DNA from 2 places in the Paenibacillus sp. FSL H8-0260 genome. Region 1 is predicted to be linked to the other one. Evidence: a T-box and tRNA genes for the amino acid it is inferred to sense, from the RefSeq annotation. Region 1 holds a T-box; the other holds one or more tRNA genes.
What was found. A T-box is a leader RNA that pairs with one kind of tRNA and senses whether it is charged. The one in region 1 lies ahead of trpS (tryptophan--tRNA ligase), so its partner is inferred to be a tRNA-Trp.
Positions count from the first base shown of each region.

Region 1 (7,500 bases):
ACCAGTTTCGCGGGAAGTGTAGTTCCCGTAATAACCGTCAGCTGGGATCGTTACTCCAAGCTCTTGTGCTGCTTCATATTTCAATTGTTGCAACGCTGCATTTGCTTGAGGAACTACAAGGTTATTGGAACGGCTGCTACGACCTTGACCTGCTTGACCCATGTGTGTCACCTCCTTCGCCCGTTGTGAAGATAGTATGAGCGCTAAGTGGCTAATTCATGCATGCTATCGAAAGGTTTTAAGGATGGTAATTATTAGTCGATTAAAAGTAAGGGTAGAAAGCCCAAATAACTAAGCTCGCACAAAAAATCGGCCTTCTCTTACGTAAACGCAAGGGAAGACCGATATAATGTATATCTGCTTTAATTCTCGGGATAGATCATTTCCAGCATAGTGGACAGCTCAAGACTTTGACCTGGTTCTACCTTCAGCAAGCCCGTGAAGGAAGGGTCATCGGAAACGTTAGGAGCATCCGGGAGCCAGGTGTACGGTTCGATGCACAGAAATTGATCGGCCGGCCCTTTGGTATACAGGACCCAGTGGCGGAAATGATTCTCGTCAGCTGTATAACGAAGACCATAACCATCATCGCGTAATAGCAAGGCTTCTACGGGCTGCTTGTCACCAATACGTAGAGCAGTATCAAAATTAGTTCCCTGGAGGTTGATTCCAGAGTTTAGTGAATCTAGATCACCAAGTGGAATTAGATTGCCGCTAGGGAGCAATTCATCGTTTAGTTCATAAATGCTGTTTACGGGCAGCTTGAGATTCCAGCGTTCAGGTTCTCCATCGATCATAAACCAGGTGTGATAACCGATCCCAAAGGGAATACGATGATCGCCGAGATTTGTAACCTTTAAAGTCTGGCTGAGCCGGGCATCCTGAAGCCTGAATGTCATTTCGAATTTGAGTGGAATGGGAAATTGCTCCATCCAGTGCGGATCATCTTCAGTAAGGAATTCAGTAGTGACTGCACAACCGTCCTCGTCTTCTTCAATATCGCTGACACACCAGGATTGAGTCCGGTGTAGACCATGGATATGATTGTCACCAGCGGTATTCTGGTCAAATTGATAACTTGTACCCTCGAATTGAAATTTTCCTTTACGAATTCTTCCGGGTGGAATTAAGAGCGGGATGCCAAAATGGTAAGGTTTTTGCATAAAGAAAGCTTGATCGCTTTCATCAGGCCGCCGCAGAATTTCCCGTTGTTCTTTTACATCAAACAATGAAATCACGTTGTTTCCTAGTCGCGGCAAAAGCGTGACTTCCAGTTCGCGGCTGTGCAAAATATAAGTATCATAACCGCCCCACTGCCCTTTGGTCACCTGTTTCATGAGATATGCTCCTTTATCGTAACTGTAATCGAATAGAACATGGATAACCTTATCATAACAGATTTATGCGGAAGTGGTTAAGTGATTTGACAACTTCTCTTTATGGTTCTATGATGAAGGCATTAAATTATGATGAGAATGTGATGACGGGGACAAGTAGACAGGAAATGCACCTTCAGAAAGCCGGTGGTTGATGCGAACCGGTAGGACACTCCTGATGAATGGACCCCTGAGCGCCGCGCTTGAACGGGAGCAAGATGCCCTAGTAGACCGGCCGGATCTTCCCCGTTAAAGGAAGACTAAGGCTGTTTCCCTTTGACTATATAAGGGTTAAGCAGCGAATAAGGGTGGCACCACGGTCTCACGTCCCTTGCGGATGAGGCTTTTTTTGCGTTCTCGGAAATTGGAAATCACATCTAACGGAGGTCTATATTATGTTGAAAAAAGTAATGTCAGGCATACAACCGAGCGGTTCTCTAACTTTGGGTAACTATATCGGAGCGCTGAAAAATTTTGTGAAGCTGCAAGACGATCATCAATGTTTCTTTATGGTTGTCGATATGCATGCGATCACCGTTGCTCAAGATCCTGCGGCACTGCGTGAGCAGTCTGAAGCTGTAGCTGCACTCTTTATCGCGGCAGGAATTGATCCTGTGCGTTCGAATGTATATATGCAGTCTCATGTGCCTCAGCATGCGGAATTGGGCTGGATCATGACTACGCTAACGGCAATGGGCGAGCTTGAGCGTATGACACAGTTCAAAGATAAATCATCAGGTAAGGATTCAGTTGGCGCGGGCCTATTCGTATATCCTTCTTTAATGGCAGCAGATATTCTTGTTTATAATGCGGATCTTGTGCCAGTAGGTGAAGATCAGAAGCAGCACTTGGAGTTGACCCGGGATTTAGCTGGCCGATTCAATAACCGTTTTGGCGAATTCTTTACGATTCCTGAACCGTATATCCCTGAAGTGGGCGCACGCATTATGTCTCTGGATGATGGCACTAAAAAAATGAGCAAGAGCAGCCCGAATGCAGGCAGCTATATTGCCCTGTTGGATTCGCCGGATGTGATCCGTAAAAAAATCAGCCGCGCAACGACTGATTCTGGACGTGAAGTGATCTTTGATCCGGCTAACAAGCCAGAGATTAGTAACTTGATGAGTATTTACTCGGAATGTTCTGGAATGTCCCTTCAGCAAATTGCCGATCGTTATGAGGGACAAATGTATGGTGGCTTTAAGAAGGATCTTGGGGAAGTGGTTGTATCCACACTTGAGCCTTTGCAACAAAGATATCATGAAATTCGCAGTTCAGGTGCGATCACTGATATTCTTGCCGAAGGTGCTGAACGCGCACGTATTGTTGCAGCTGAGACGTTGAATGGCGTAAAAGAGCGGATGGGCTTTCTGCCAGCTCGTTAATCTTAGTCAGAGCTTAAGCTTTCCTGTTTGCGTCTAATTCTGGCTTTGAGGATAAATCCCCAGCCAATATTCATTACGCAAAGAAAACCAAGCAGAAGTGCCAGCCAGAAGCTATAGCTGATCGCGATTGAAGCGGCAGTGAGAATAAGAATAGAAGAACAAGCGAACCAAAGTGAGAGTCCTTTACCCATTAAGAGCCTTCCTTTCCGTGTCTGCTAAAATGAATCCCGGAGTATTATAAAATACTCCGGGATTTTTTGTGATTATAGAATAGATCTCTCAGTAAGTCTACAGTTTCATCGTAAAGAACCAGGGTCGATGGAAAATCGTTTGTCGAGCTTATCACTGCTAAGCCAGCCTACATAAGTATTTAAAGGTTTATATTGGTTATCCATAACTAATACAGCCACAAAAGGGTATTGTTTGCGGTGTAAATAACGAACGTCTCCCCAGCGCACCATATATCCTGAAGGAAGTTCCTCCACTTCGGCAACCGCATAAGAGGTGAAATATAGAAAGGACTGAATATCTGGATGCGACTTGGATATTTCCACAGCGGGATGATTCGAGCAGACCGCATGTTTGAACCATTCCAGACGGTTGTTCAGTAGCTGCCCTACGTCATAGCTGCCGTCTTTTTTCACTTTAACTACGTTCCAGCGTTTAGGTGAAATTGTAGGGATTACAATATAACGTTCACCAGCATTATGGTGTATATCTTTAAGCTTGATGTTTCGTGTAAGGCGGGCATGAACAACCGTTCTCCAAATATAATAAAGAATGGTACAGGCATAAAGCGTAATAAATAAAGGTTTGGGCGGCACAATCCCAGTGATCCAGAGTAGAATAGCTGCGATATGGCTGCCAAAAATAAATGGATCGAAAATGTGGATGATATTCCAGGCAATCCATTTCTCAGTAAATGGACGGGCGGCCTGGGTTCCATAGGTGTTAAACAGATCAGAGAAGACGTGCACGCCTACGCCTATGAAACCCCAGAGTGCAACATGGCTTAAAGCTGCCAAATCAGTAAATCCAAACAGAGGCCCTAAGACTAGGGCAATCAGAGCGGGCCACAAAATTAGAAAAGGCAAGGAGTGTGTGATTCCCCGGTGATTACGAATATATATTGCATTGTCCTTTAGTCTTAATGCGGTATCGGCATCAGGAGCTTGTGAGCCTAAAATCGTAGCCAGCATAACGGCCCCGGCCAGTTTAGGGTCAGAAGCAACGACAGGATCTACGAATGAAAGTCCGGCTAACCCTATGCCCATAACTAAATGTGTAGCGGTGTCCATTGGTCAGTTCTCCTTTGTTGTTCGGAAGTACATTATTAATAATTACCCAAATACAGCTTAGGTTATTAACGGGCTGGAAATAAATATTGTCACGTAATTGTCAAATTCATGAACATACTGTGCCATGACTGTCAAAGTCTCCTCGGGTTTGATATGATAAAGTTAACAGCGAAGTCTATTTAGTGCTTCGGCTAGAACGTTAGAAGTTCGTTTAGAAGGAGGATCATTTGGTGTGGATAATCATATAACATTTCAAGCTTCTTCCGATTCTGCAGCTATGTCTGCAAAATCTCCACCGGAAGGTGCAAGTTGGCGTGATTTCATTACCGTAACAAAACCCGGTATTATCCGATCTAACCTCATCGCTGCCTTTGCAGGATATTGGCTGGCTTCAGGTTGGGATGTTCAATACGGCAGATTAGTTCTGACACTGCTCGGTACAATGCTGGTTATGGCTTCGGCCTGTGTTTTTAATAACTATTTCGACCGTGACTTGGACATGAAGATGGAAAGAACGCGCGATCGGGGGCTTCCTACAGGACGACTGAAACCCAAAACCGTATTGCTGTATGCTATTGGGCTAGGGATTGCGGGCTTGATTGTACTGTTTGCTTTTTCCGGAGTTTTAGCCGGTCTGTTCGGGATTGTAGGGATGTTCGTTTACGTTGTAGTATACACCCTTTGGTTGAAACGGACATCAACATGGAGCACTTCAGTAGGTGCGATCTCTGGAGCTATGCCACCGGTAATTGGCTACGTTGCAGTTACGGGAACAGTTGATCTAGGGGCTTGGCTGATGTTTGCGATGTTGTTTCTGTGGCAACCTCCCCATTTCTGGGCACTCGGGATTAGACGTAAAGAAGAATATAGAGCCGCTGGATTTCCGCTGCTGCCTGTAGTCAAAGGAACACGTCGTACGAAGTTTCAAATGATTCCTTATGTAGCACTGTTGCTGCCTATTCCAGTGTTAATGTACGCCTACGATTATGCAGGCATTTTTTATCTGGTGATTTCAACAGCGCTGTCCTTAGCTTGGTTAATCATAACCTTGATGGGCTTTGCAGCAAAAGATGACGAAGTCTGGGCGAAGAAGAACTTCCTCTTCTCCATTAACTATCTAACGGTAAGTTTGATCGTACTTGTATTGAATACGATTCACGGTTAAGAAGAGGGAGGGTATTATTGTCCGTGCAGACCTTTAAGCGTTATAAATGGACCTGGATTCTACTATTGCTTGCTTTGGTAATGGCTGGTTATCTGGCAGTTAATTCTTTGAATTTAGGAAAAGAAAAACTGCCGGTAATCGGTGAAGTGCAGGACTTTTCACTTGAAAATGTGGATGGAGACCAGATTACTCTGGCTGATACACAAGGTAAGGCGCGGCTGGTATACTTTTTTTTCACACAATGTCCGGATGTATGTCCTATAACTACGTTTCTGTTATCTCAGACGCAGAAAATTCTGGTCGACGATGGCAGCTTTGGAAAAGATACGGCGTTCGTCTCCATTTCTTTTGATCCAGAGAATGATACGCGTGAAGCCATTAAAAGCTTTGCGGACCGTTTCCAGGCAGATTATAAGGGTTGGTACTTCTTACGGGGGGATCAGGAAGTCATTCGTAAGCTGGCAACTGATTCTTTTAAAGTACTAATTGCAGGGAATAGTAAAGAAAATTTCGTACATGCCAATCGCATAGCATTGGTTGATCGGGACAATCGTCTCCGTGCATTGTATGACGCAGGGGATACGGATAACATAACGCCTGAATTTCTTGCCGATAGGCTGAATGAATTGGCTCGTGAATAGAACATAACCGCATAACAGAAACGCCTTTTTCGAATCCCATTTATTGAAGGATAACGAAAAAGGCGTTTTTAATTTCTTAGGCAATATATCGCGAATCAAAAAGGAATGGGTTCAGGGTAAATGATGAACTCTTCCAGACCCGCTTTTTCAAGCTGATTAATATTGTATTCATCTGGAGTGCCTTCCACTCCGGCATAACCCCGGCGTGTATAGATGTGACCAGCATCGGGAAAGGCATCGCGGAGAATCCCGCGTATTTTTTTGCCTGAACTGTCGTTATCCATATAAAGATATACTTCTCCATCTCCTGCTTTTTGTCGCAGGGACTCGAGTTTGAGCGTATTTAATGTACCAAAGGTACAGAGGATTTCGACTTCCGGTACCAGCACGCGTCGTAATCTGCTGCGATCGTTTTTGCCTTCGACAATAATCGTAATGGACATTTGCTGACAATCACCTCCGGAAATGAAGCCTGAACTTACAGACTTATTATAGTTTACCGAAGGAGGAGCAGTTTTAACAACTGTTTCTACAGGAAAATCTTCATTCCCCGGGAAATGTCGTAAAAACAATAAATCATGCGGCCCGCCCATTCCATTTGGAAGAGTAGGTAGACAGCTTGGTTGAATTTTTTGGCGGAAGCAGTAATAGTGCAACCATTAGCAATAGAAAGGCAATGAAATAAGGCGAAACAACGGCTCTTAATTGTCCTGCGGCCACAGGGCCTGCGAATGCGCCTAGTGACATGGCTATCGACTGCATGGAGAAGGTGCGTCCCATACGTCCTGGTCCACCTAGACTAATAAAGAGCGATGCCATTGCAGGAAATAATATTCCTTTAGCTGCACCCAGCATAAAGAGAATAACGGAAGCGGGAATGCTGTGAAGTGAGGCAAGCGCAAAAAAACAAAGGGCCATTCCTAGCAAGGCCACGGCTATTCTTCCTCCTGGGGAAAAGCGGTTCAGGAAGAACAAACTGAGTGTTACCAAAGCCCCTAAGCTAAGGAGCGATAAAAGAATGCCTGTGGAAACAATGCTATTACTTCCGGTCTGAGATAGAGGAAGTTCAAAGAACAGAACCCCTTGTGAACAAGAAACGAAAAAAGGCAGCAGATAATAACGTTTGGAAACTGGATTGGCATCGGATATAGGGACCGAAGGAAGATCCTGTTTTTTTAAAGGAGGTGCTGCAGAGTTTACAGGGCGTACTAAACGCCGGGCAGGTGCCGGTACACTGAAAAAAGCCATGATGCCTGTAGCGATAAGCAGCCATCCCAATGAGGTGAAGGTGCCGGAATAGCCAGCTTTAGCTACGATAAAGGCCCCCGCTGCCGGGGATACCACTGAAGCTAAGGTATGAACGATACCATGTCCGGACATATATTTCCCCTGCTCAGTAGCATCAGATGATAATGAAGCCAGCAAGGTCATGCACGCTGGAGAGAGGAAGGCGAGCGCGAACCCGCTTGCTGCTCGTAGCATCAGCAAATGCCACGGAAGCTGAGCATGAGCCTGCAGCAGTAGAATGGCTCCCGCAGTAACAAGGCTAAAGACGATGTAGCGGCGGCTGCCATTACGATCGACGAGTACGCCTGCGAGCAAATTGCCAGGAAGATGGGTTAACGAATACATGCC
Region 1 is NZ_CP150298.1:5,810,136-5,817,635, reverse strand. It holds gene MHI51_RS25825 (alpha/beta-type small acid-soluble spore protein) at 1-162, opposite strand, end outside; gene MHI51_RS25820 (aldose 1-epimerase) at 363-1,337, opposite strand; T-box leader at 1,472-1,711, shown strand; gene trpS (tryptophan--tRNA ligase) at 1,775-2,761, shown strand; gene MHI51_RS25810 (hypothetical protein) at 2,764-2,952, opposite strand; gene MHI51_RS25805 (metal-dependent hydrolase) at 3,058-4,059, opposite strand; gene cyoE (heme o synthase) at 4,292-5,224, shown strand; gene MHI51_RS25795 (SCO family protein) at 5,248-5,865, shown strand; gene MHI51_RS25790 (DNA primase) at 5,961-6,308, opposite strand; gene MHI51_RS25785 (MFS transporter) at 6,442-7,500, opposite strand, start outside.

Region 2 (7,500 bases), 170 kb from region 1:
AACAGTACCGTGAGGGAAAGGTGAAAAGCACCCCGGAAGGGGAGTGAAATAGAACCTGAAACCGTGTGCTTACAAAAAGTCAGAGCCCTATTAATGGGTGATGGCGTGCCTTTTGTAGAATGAACCGGCGAGTTACGTTTAACATGCAAGGTTAAGCCGAGAAGGTGGAGCCGCAGCGAAAGCGAGTCTGAATAGGGCGAATTAGTATGTGGACGTAGACCCGAAACCGTGTGATCTACCCCTGTCCAGGGTGAAGGTGCGGTAACACGCACTGGAGGCCCGAACCCACGTACGTTGAAAAGTGCGGGGATGAGGTGGGGGTAGCGGAGAAATTCCAATCGAACTCGGAGATAGCTGGTTCTCCCCGAAATAGCTTTAGGGCTAGCCTCGGTATAAGAGTAGTGGAGGTAGAGCACTGATTGGGTGCGGGGTCCGCAAGGATTACCAAGCTCAGTCAAACTCCGAATGCCATATACTTATTGCCGGGAGTCAGACAGTGAGTGCTAAGATCCATTGTCAAAAGGGAAACAGCCCAGACCATCAGCTAAGGTCCCCAAGTGTGTGTTAAGTGGGAAAGGATGTGGAGTTGCACAGACAACCAGGATGTTGGCTTAGAAGCAGCCACCATTGAAAGAGTGCGTAATAGCTCACTGGTCGAGTGACTCTGCGCCGAAAATGTAACGGGGCTAAACACACCACCGAAGCTATGGCTAGATACGTATGTATCTGGGGTAGGGGAGCGTTGTGTAGGGGTTGAAGGTGTACTGAAAAGAGCGCTGGACACTACACAAGTGAGAATGCCGGTATGAGTAACGAAAAGATCAGTGAGAATCTGATCCGCCGAAAGCCCAAGGTTTCCTGAGGAAGGCTCGTCCGCTCAGGGTAAGTCGGGACCTAAGGCGAGGCCGAAAGGCGTAGTCGAAGGACAACAGTTTGAAATTACTGTACCACCGTAATCCGCTATGAGCGATGGGGTGACGCAGGAGGGTAGTGACGCGGACTGATGGATGTCCGTCTAAGCAGTGAGGCTGATGTGTAGGCAAATCCGCACATCATTAAGGCTGGGCTGTGATGGGGAGCGAAAATTATAGTAGCGAAGGTCATGATCTCACACTGCCAAGAAAAGCCTCTAGCCAGGAGAAGGTGCCCGTACCGCAAACCGACACAGGTAGGCGAGAAGAGAATTCTAAGGCGCGCGGAAGAACTCTCGTTAAGGAACTCGGCAAAATGACCCCGTAACTTCGGGAGAAGGGGTGCCCCGGTAGTGTGAATAGCACGAGGGGGCCGCAGTGAAAAGGCCCAAGCGACTGTTTAGCAAAAACACAGGTCTGTGCGAAGCCGCAAGGCGAAGTATACGGGCTGACGCCTGCCCGGTGCTGGAAGGTTAAGGGGAGTGGTTAGGGGTAACCCGAAGCTATGAACCGAAGCCCCAGTAAACGGCGGCCGTAACTATAACGGTCCTAAGGTAGCGAAATTCCTTGTCAGGTAAATTCTGACCCGCACGAATGGCGTAACGACTTGGGCGCTGTCTCAACGAGAGATCCGGTGAAATTTTAATACCTGTGAAGATGCAGGTTACCCGCGACAAGACGGAAAGACCCCATGGAGCTTTACTGCAGCTTGATATTGAATTTGGGTACGATCTGTACAGGATAGGTGGGAGCCGTAGAAATCGGAGCGCAAGCTTCGGTGGAGGCGCCGTTGGGATACCACCCTGATCGTATCTAGGTTCTAACCTAGTGCCCTTATCGGGTACGGGGACCGTGTCAGGCGGGCAGTTTGACTGGGGCGGTCGCCTCCTAAAGAGTAACGGAGGCGTTCCAAGGTTCCCTCAGAATGGTTGGAAATCATTCGCAGAGTGCAAAGGCATAAGGGAGCTTGACTGCGAGACCTACAAGTCGAGCAGGGACGAAAGTCGGACTTAGTGATCCGGTGGTACCGCATGGAAGGGCCATCGCTCAACGGATAAAAGCTACCCTGGGGATAACAGGCTTATCTCCCCCAAGAGTCCACATCGACGGGGAGGTTTGGCACCTCGATGTCGGCTCATCGCATCCTGGGGCTGAAGTAGGTCCCAAGGGTTGGGCTGTTCGCCCATTAAAGCGGTACGCGAGCTGGGTTCAGAACGTCGTGAGACAGTTCGGTCCCTATCTGTCGTGGGCGCAGGAAATTTGAGAGGAGCTGTCCTTAGTACGAGAGGACCGGGATGGACGTACCGCTGGTGCACCAGTTGTTCCGCCAGGAGCATGGCTGGGTAGCTACGTACGGACGGGATAAGCGCTGAAAGCATCTAAGCGTGAAGCCCCCCTCAAGATGAGATTTCCCAATTAGTAAGACCCCTTGAAGACGACGAGGTAGATAGGTTGGAGGTGGAAGTGCAGCAATGCATGGAGCTGACCAATACTAATCGGTCGAGGGCTTATCCTATATGTAGAATGCAGATTCGTTTCGGATTCAGTTTTCAGGCATCAAGCCTGGTATGAATATTCCCTGATAGCTCAGTTGGTAGAGCACTCGACTGTTAATCGAGTTGTCACAGGTTCGAGTCCTGTTCGGGGAGCCATATGGAGAGGTGTCCGAGTTTGGCCGAAGGAGCACGATTGGAAATCGTGTAGGCGCCACAAGCGTCTCGAGGGTTCGAATCCCTCTCTCTCCGCCACAAATTTTTAATTAGTATGGCCCGTTGGTCAAGGGGTTAAGACACCTCCCTTTCACGGAGGTAACATGGGTTCGAATCCCATACGGGTCACCAAATTTTCACTTGATTTATCCTAGTGGACTTTGGTACAATAACAATTGTTGTTTATGGAGGCTTAGCTCAGCTGGGAGAGCATCTGCCTTACAAGCAGAGGGTCGGGGGTTCGATCCCCTCAGCCTCCACCATAACACTTTCTTACTGACGCGGGGTGGAGCAGCCCGGTAGCTCGTCGGGCTCATAACCCGAAGGCCGCAGGTTCAAATCCTGCCCCCGCAACCAATTAACTTAAGCAATTATATCTTTTGGAACCGTGGTGTAGTTGGCCTAACATGCCTGCCTGTCACGCAGGAGATCGCGGGTTCGAATCCCGTCGGTTCCGCCATTTTCATCATGGCTCGGTAGCTCAGTCGGTAGAGCAGAGGACTGAAAATCCTCGTGTCGGCGGTTCGATTCCGTCCCGAGCCACCATTTATCATCACAAAAGAATGAGTGCCATGCCGGTGTAGCTCAATTGGTAGAGCAACTGACTTGTAATCAGTAGGTTGGGGGTTCAAGTCCTCTCGCCGGCACCATCCTTGGAGGATTAGCGAAGTGGCCAAACGCATCAGACTGTAAATCTGCTCACGTGAGTGTTCGGTGGTTCGAATCCATCATCCTCCACCAGTTTTTAGGGGCATAGTTTAAAGGTAGAACAACGGTCTCCAAAACCGTTGGTGTGGGTTCAATTCCTGCTGCCCCTGCCAAGTTCTTTCTAAAGTTTAATATGGCGGCCGTGGCGAAGGGGTTAACGCACCGGATTGTGGTTCCGGCATTCGTGGGTTCGAGACCCATCGGCCGCCCCATTTACTTTAAAATGAATAATGGCAACAATATCAACTTAATATGGCGACTGTGGCGAAGGGGTTAACGCACCGGATTGTGGTTCCGGCATTCGTGGGTTCGAGACCCATCAGTCGCCCCATTTTACTTTAAAATGTTATTGGGGATTAGCCAAGCGGTAAGGCAACGGACTTTGACTCCGTCACTCATAGGTTCGAATCCTATATCCCCAGCCATTTTATGCGGACGTGGCTCAGCGGTAGAGCATCGCCTTGCCAAGGCGAGGGTCGCGGGTTCGATTCCCGTCGTCCGCTCCAAGTTTTCATGGCGCCATAGCCAAGTGGTAAGGCAAAGCTCTGCAAAAGCTTTATCCCCAGTTCAAATCTGGGTGGCGCCTCCATTTAGTTCATATGTGCCGGCGTGGCGGAATGGCAGACGCGCTCGACTCAAAATCGAGTGGGAAACCGTGGAGGTTCGAGTCCTCTCGCCGGTATCTTAAAAAGGTTTGTAAGAATGCTTTTATAAGCAATCTTACAAACCTTTTTTCTTTATGTCCTTGGGTTTACAGCAGTAAGCCGTTGAATAGAGAGTTTCTCTATTTCAACGGCTTTTTTTAATCTGATTAGTGATTAACCTGATTGATTATTAATGCGGAATGCTCGCGGGGTATGACCTATTTCTCGTTTGAACATATTGCAGAATTGGGCATCGTTCACAAAACCTGCAGCAGCAGATACTTCAGAGATTTGCATCTGAGTATGACGTAATAGAGACTTTGCATAATCCAGGCGTTTTAACAGCAAATACCGCAGGGGTGAAGACCCGAAACGTTCTTTAAATAGATGGCGAAAACGATCGTAACTATATCCGGACATTTCTGATAGTGTTTCGACGGACAATTTATGGCGATAATGCTCATTCATATAATTAAGGACATATTGTACTCGATCTTCTGTTGGGGATTGATATCCAGAGGCACTAAGAAGCCTCATAAGATGGACGGTAATCTCGCTCATTTGTAGGTTTAGAAGCTCAGAGAATCCGTCTTGCTTGCGTGTAAACTCTGCTTTCATTCGCAGCAGGATTTGAAGAACGGTCTGATCTTTATCATCTTCATATACGCCGAGCAGATTACTCATATTAGGGTGTTCCGAGTGGAAGCCTACAAATAATACATTTGCATCCTCACGGTGGTGCTCGTCATGTTTATGATTGGGTGGCACAAGCGCGAAAGAAGAGGAGCGAAAATGGTAACTTCGTGGGCCAACATTGGTTGTCCCTACCCCCTGTAAATAATAGACTAGTTCGTAGCATTCATGCTGGTGTGGAGGGATATAAGTATTTAGCTCATGTGTGGCACTTACAATATATAGAACACGATCCATGATGATCCTCCAATACTTATGTTTTAGCCGAATCGTACAAAACAATGACCGAAATCATATAATTATTTTTAATAATATTTGTTATGATCGTATCAATAAATCCGAAAGTTCGCAACCTGACTGGCCATCTCGTTCGGAAATAAAGCGGATTATTAATAATAATGGTATTTTTATTGCTATTTTTGAGCCTAAACGTTAAATTTATTACTTTTAATAATACTTTATTTGGAAAAAAGAGAATTTCCATTTGAACCGTGAATTATACAATGGGTGAAGATGGGATTCTGCGGATTACTAACCAACTAAAATTAGGGGTGGAATAGAGTAATGAATAAAAAAGTTCTTTCTTTGTTGTTATTAATGGTGATGGTTCTGGTCACAGCATGTGGGAATAACACGTCCAATAACGGTTCTTCTGCGAATACTGGATCAAACGCTGCTGAGGGTGGAGAAACAGGTGCAGGGGATAAACTCAAGGTTGTATTGCTGATTCCGGGGACACTTGGGGATAAATCATTTTTTGATTCCGCTAATAACGGCTTGCAAAAGGTTAAGGATGAACTTGGTGCAGTAACAAAGGTTGTTGAAATGGGCGTTGATAAAACGAAATGGGAGCCTACATTTAACGATATCGCTTCCGAGGATTGGGATGTAATTATTTCTGGCGGTTCTGAAATTACAGAGATGTTTAATGCAACGGCAGAATTGTATCCAGACAAAAAATTCATTAATTATGATACCGACATCGATGAAGCACCAGATAACATGTACAACATGTCTTATGCGACAAATGAAGTATCTTTCTTGGCAGGTGCCGTAGCAGCATTAGCTACACAATCGGATATGCCGAATGCTACCCCTGAGAATGTGATTGGGTTTGTCGGCGGTATGGATATTCCGGGGATTAATGCTTTCTTGGTCGGTTACATTCAAGGTGCTCAGTACGTTGATCCTGATGTAAAAGTGGCTGTGTCGTACGCTGGTGATTTTGTTAACCCGGCAAAAGGTAAGGAGCTGTCTCTAATTCAATATAATTCCGGTGTAGATGTTATTTTTAACGTGGCTGGGGGTACAGGTCTTGGGATCTTTGACGCAGCTAAAGAGAAGAAAAAATATGCAATCGGTGTAGACTCCGATCAGGCAATGTTGATTAACGATACGGATAGTGAAAAAGCAAATCTAATCGTTACTTCATCTATTAAAAAGATTGATACGGCTATTCTAGGTGCAGTGAAGAGATTGCAAGAGGGTACGCTAGAAATGGGCAAACGTGATGTATTGAGCTTTGTAGATGATGGTGTAGGTATTGCTGAGAATGATATTTATAAAAATGTATTCCCGGCTGATCTTCAGGCCAAGGTTGAAGAAGTGAAGCAAAAGCTGATCAATAAAGAAATTAAAGTGGATAATGCGATGGGGATGGAAACCGCAGAGGTAGAAACTATTCGTAACGCAGTTAAGCCTTAAGCTTTATATCTTAAGATCAGCTCTATAGAGATAAACCTACAGTTGGAGATTCTTCTAGTCAGGGGAATTCCAGCTGTATATTTTTGCAGACCTCCAAGTTGAAAGGCGTTGAGACCTATGTACACAGCTCTGCTGGAAATGCGGGGAATTACCAAGGTATATCCCAATGGCGTCGTTGCAAATAAAGACGTGCATTTTTCTTTACGTGAGGGAGAAATACATGCGATTGCAGGTGAGAACGGTGCAGGTAAATCGACTTTAATGAAGATTATGTTCGGCATGGAAGAGCCAAGTGAAGGCGAGATCTATATCAAGGGTGAAAAAGTAAAGCTGCAATCCGCTCAGGACGCCATTGATAGAGGCATCGGCATGGTCCACCAGCATTTCATGTTGGTACCTTCTTTTACGGTGGCAGAGAATATGGTGCTGGGTATGGAGCCGCGCAGAGGAGTTGGCATTAATTATGCCGAGGCTGTGCGCATGACGGAAGAGACCGCAAGGAAATACAATCTGGCCGTGGATCCAAAGGCAAAAGTAGAGGATCTTACAGTTGGGATGAAGCAAAAGGTTGAGATTCTTAAGGCGCTGCTGCGTGGTGCTAAAATTCTGGTGCTTGATGAGCCAACTGCGGTGTTGACTCCACAGGAAACAGAGGAATTGTTCCGCGAGCTTAAGCAATTAAGGGAACAGGGCCATACGATAGTTTTTATTTCGCACAAATTAAAGGAAGTCAAAGCGATTTGCGACAGAATTACGATTATGCGCAGCGGCCGTAGTGAAGGTGTTTTTCAAACACAGGATGTGACAGAACAGGAAATCTCGCGGTTAATGGTCGGCAGAGATGTCGTGCTGAAATATGACAAAGAGATTCTGGCTGTTAGTGAGCCAGTACTAACGGTGCAGGGACTCGGTGTGAATGATGCAGATGGCAAAGCATTATTGTCGGATATCAATTTTGCGGTACGTGGTGGGCAGATCGTTGGGATTGCTGGTGTAGAAGGCAACGGGCAGACACAGCTCATTGAAGCTCTTACAGGTAGCTTGAGAGGTGTCTCAAGTCAGGGTTCTGTACTAGTGAAGGGAAAGGATATCCGTGAATCGGATATTTTGGATATTCGTAAGCTAGGCGTT
Region 2 is NZ_CP150298.1:5,977,762-5,985,261, reverse strand. It holds rRNA gene MHI51_RS26535 (23S ribosomal RNA) at 1-2,427, shown strand, start outside; tRNA gene MHI51_RS26530 (tRNA-Asn) at 2,488-2,563, shown strand; tRNA gene MHI51_RS26525 (tRNA-Ser) at 2,567-2,659, shown strand; tRNA gene MHI51_RS26520 (tRNA-Glu) at 2,678-2,752, shown strand; tRNA gene MHI51_RS26515 (tRNA-Val) at 2,808-2,883, shown strand; tRNA gene MHI51_RS26510 (tRNA-Met) at 2,901-2,977, shown strand; tRNA gene MHI51_RS26505 (tRNA-Asp) at 3,003-3,080, shown strand; tRNA gene MHI51_RS26500 (tRNA-Phe) at 3,091-3,166, shown strand; tRNA gene MHI51_RS26495 (tRNA-Thr) at 3,195-3,270, shown strand; tRNA gene MHI51_RS26490 (tRNA-Tyr) at 3,276-3,361, shown strand; tRNA gene MHI51_RS26485 (tRNA-Trp) at 3,368-3,441, shown strand; tRNA gene MHI51_RS26480 (tRNA-His) at 3,465-3,540, shown strand; tRNA gene MHI51_RS26475 (tRNA-His) at 3,584-3,659, shown strand; tRNA gene MHI51_RS26470 (tRNA-Gln) at 3,679-3,753, shown strand; tRNA gene MHI51_RS26465 (tRNA-Gly) at 3,760-3,834, shown strand; tRNA gene MHI51_RS26460 (tRNA-Cys) at 3,844-3,917, shown strand; tRNA gene MHI51_RS26455 (tRNA-Leu) at 3,932-4,010, shown strand; gene MHI51_RS26450 (AraC family transcriptional regulator) at 4,147-4,902, opposite strand; gene MHI51_RS26445 (BMP family ABC transporter substrate-binding protein) at 5,230-6,369, shown strand; gene MHI51_RS26440 (ABC transporter ATP-binding protein) at 6,487-7,500, shown strand, end outside.
Region 2: it has a tRNA-Trp gene. The T-box ahead of trpS (tryptophan--tRNA ligase) is inferred to sense a tRNA for this amino acid. The anticodon was not compared.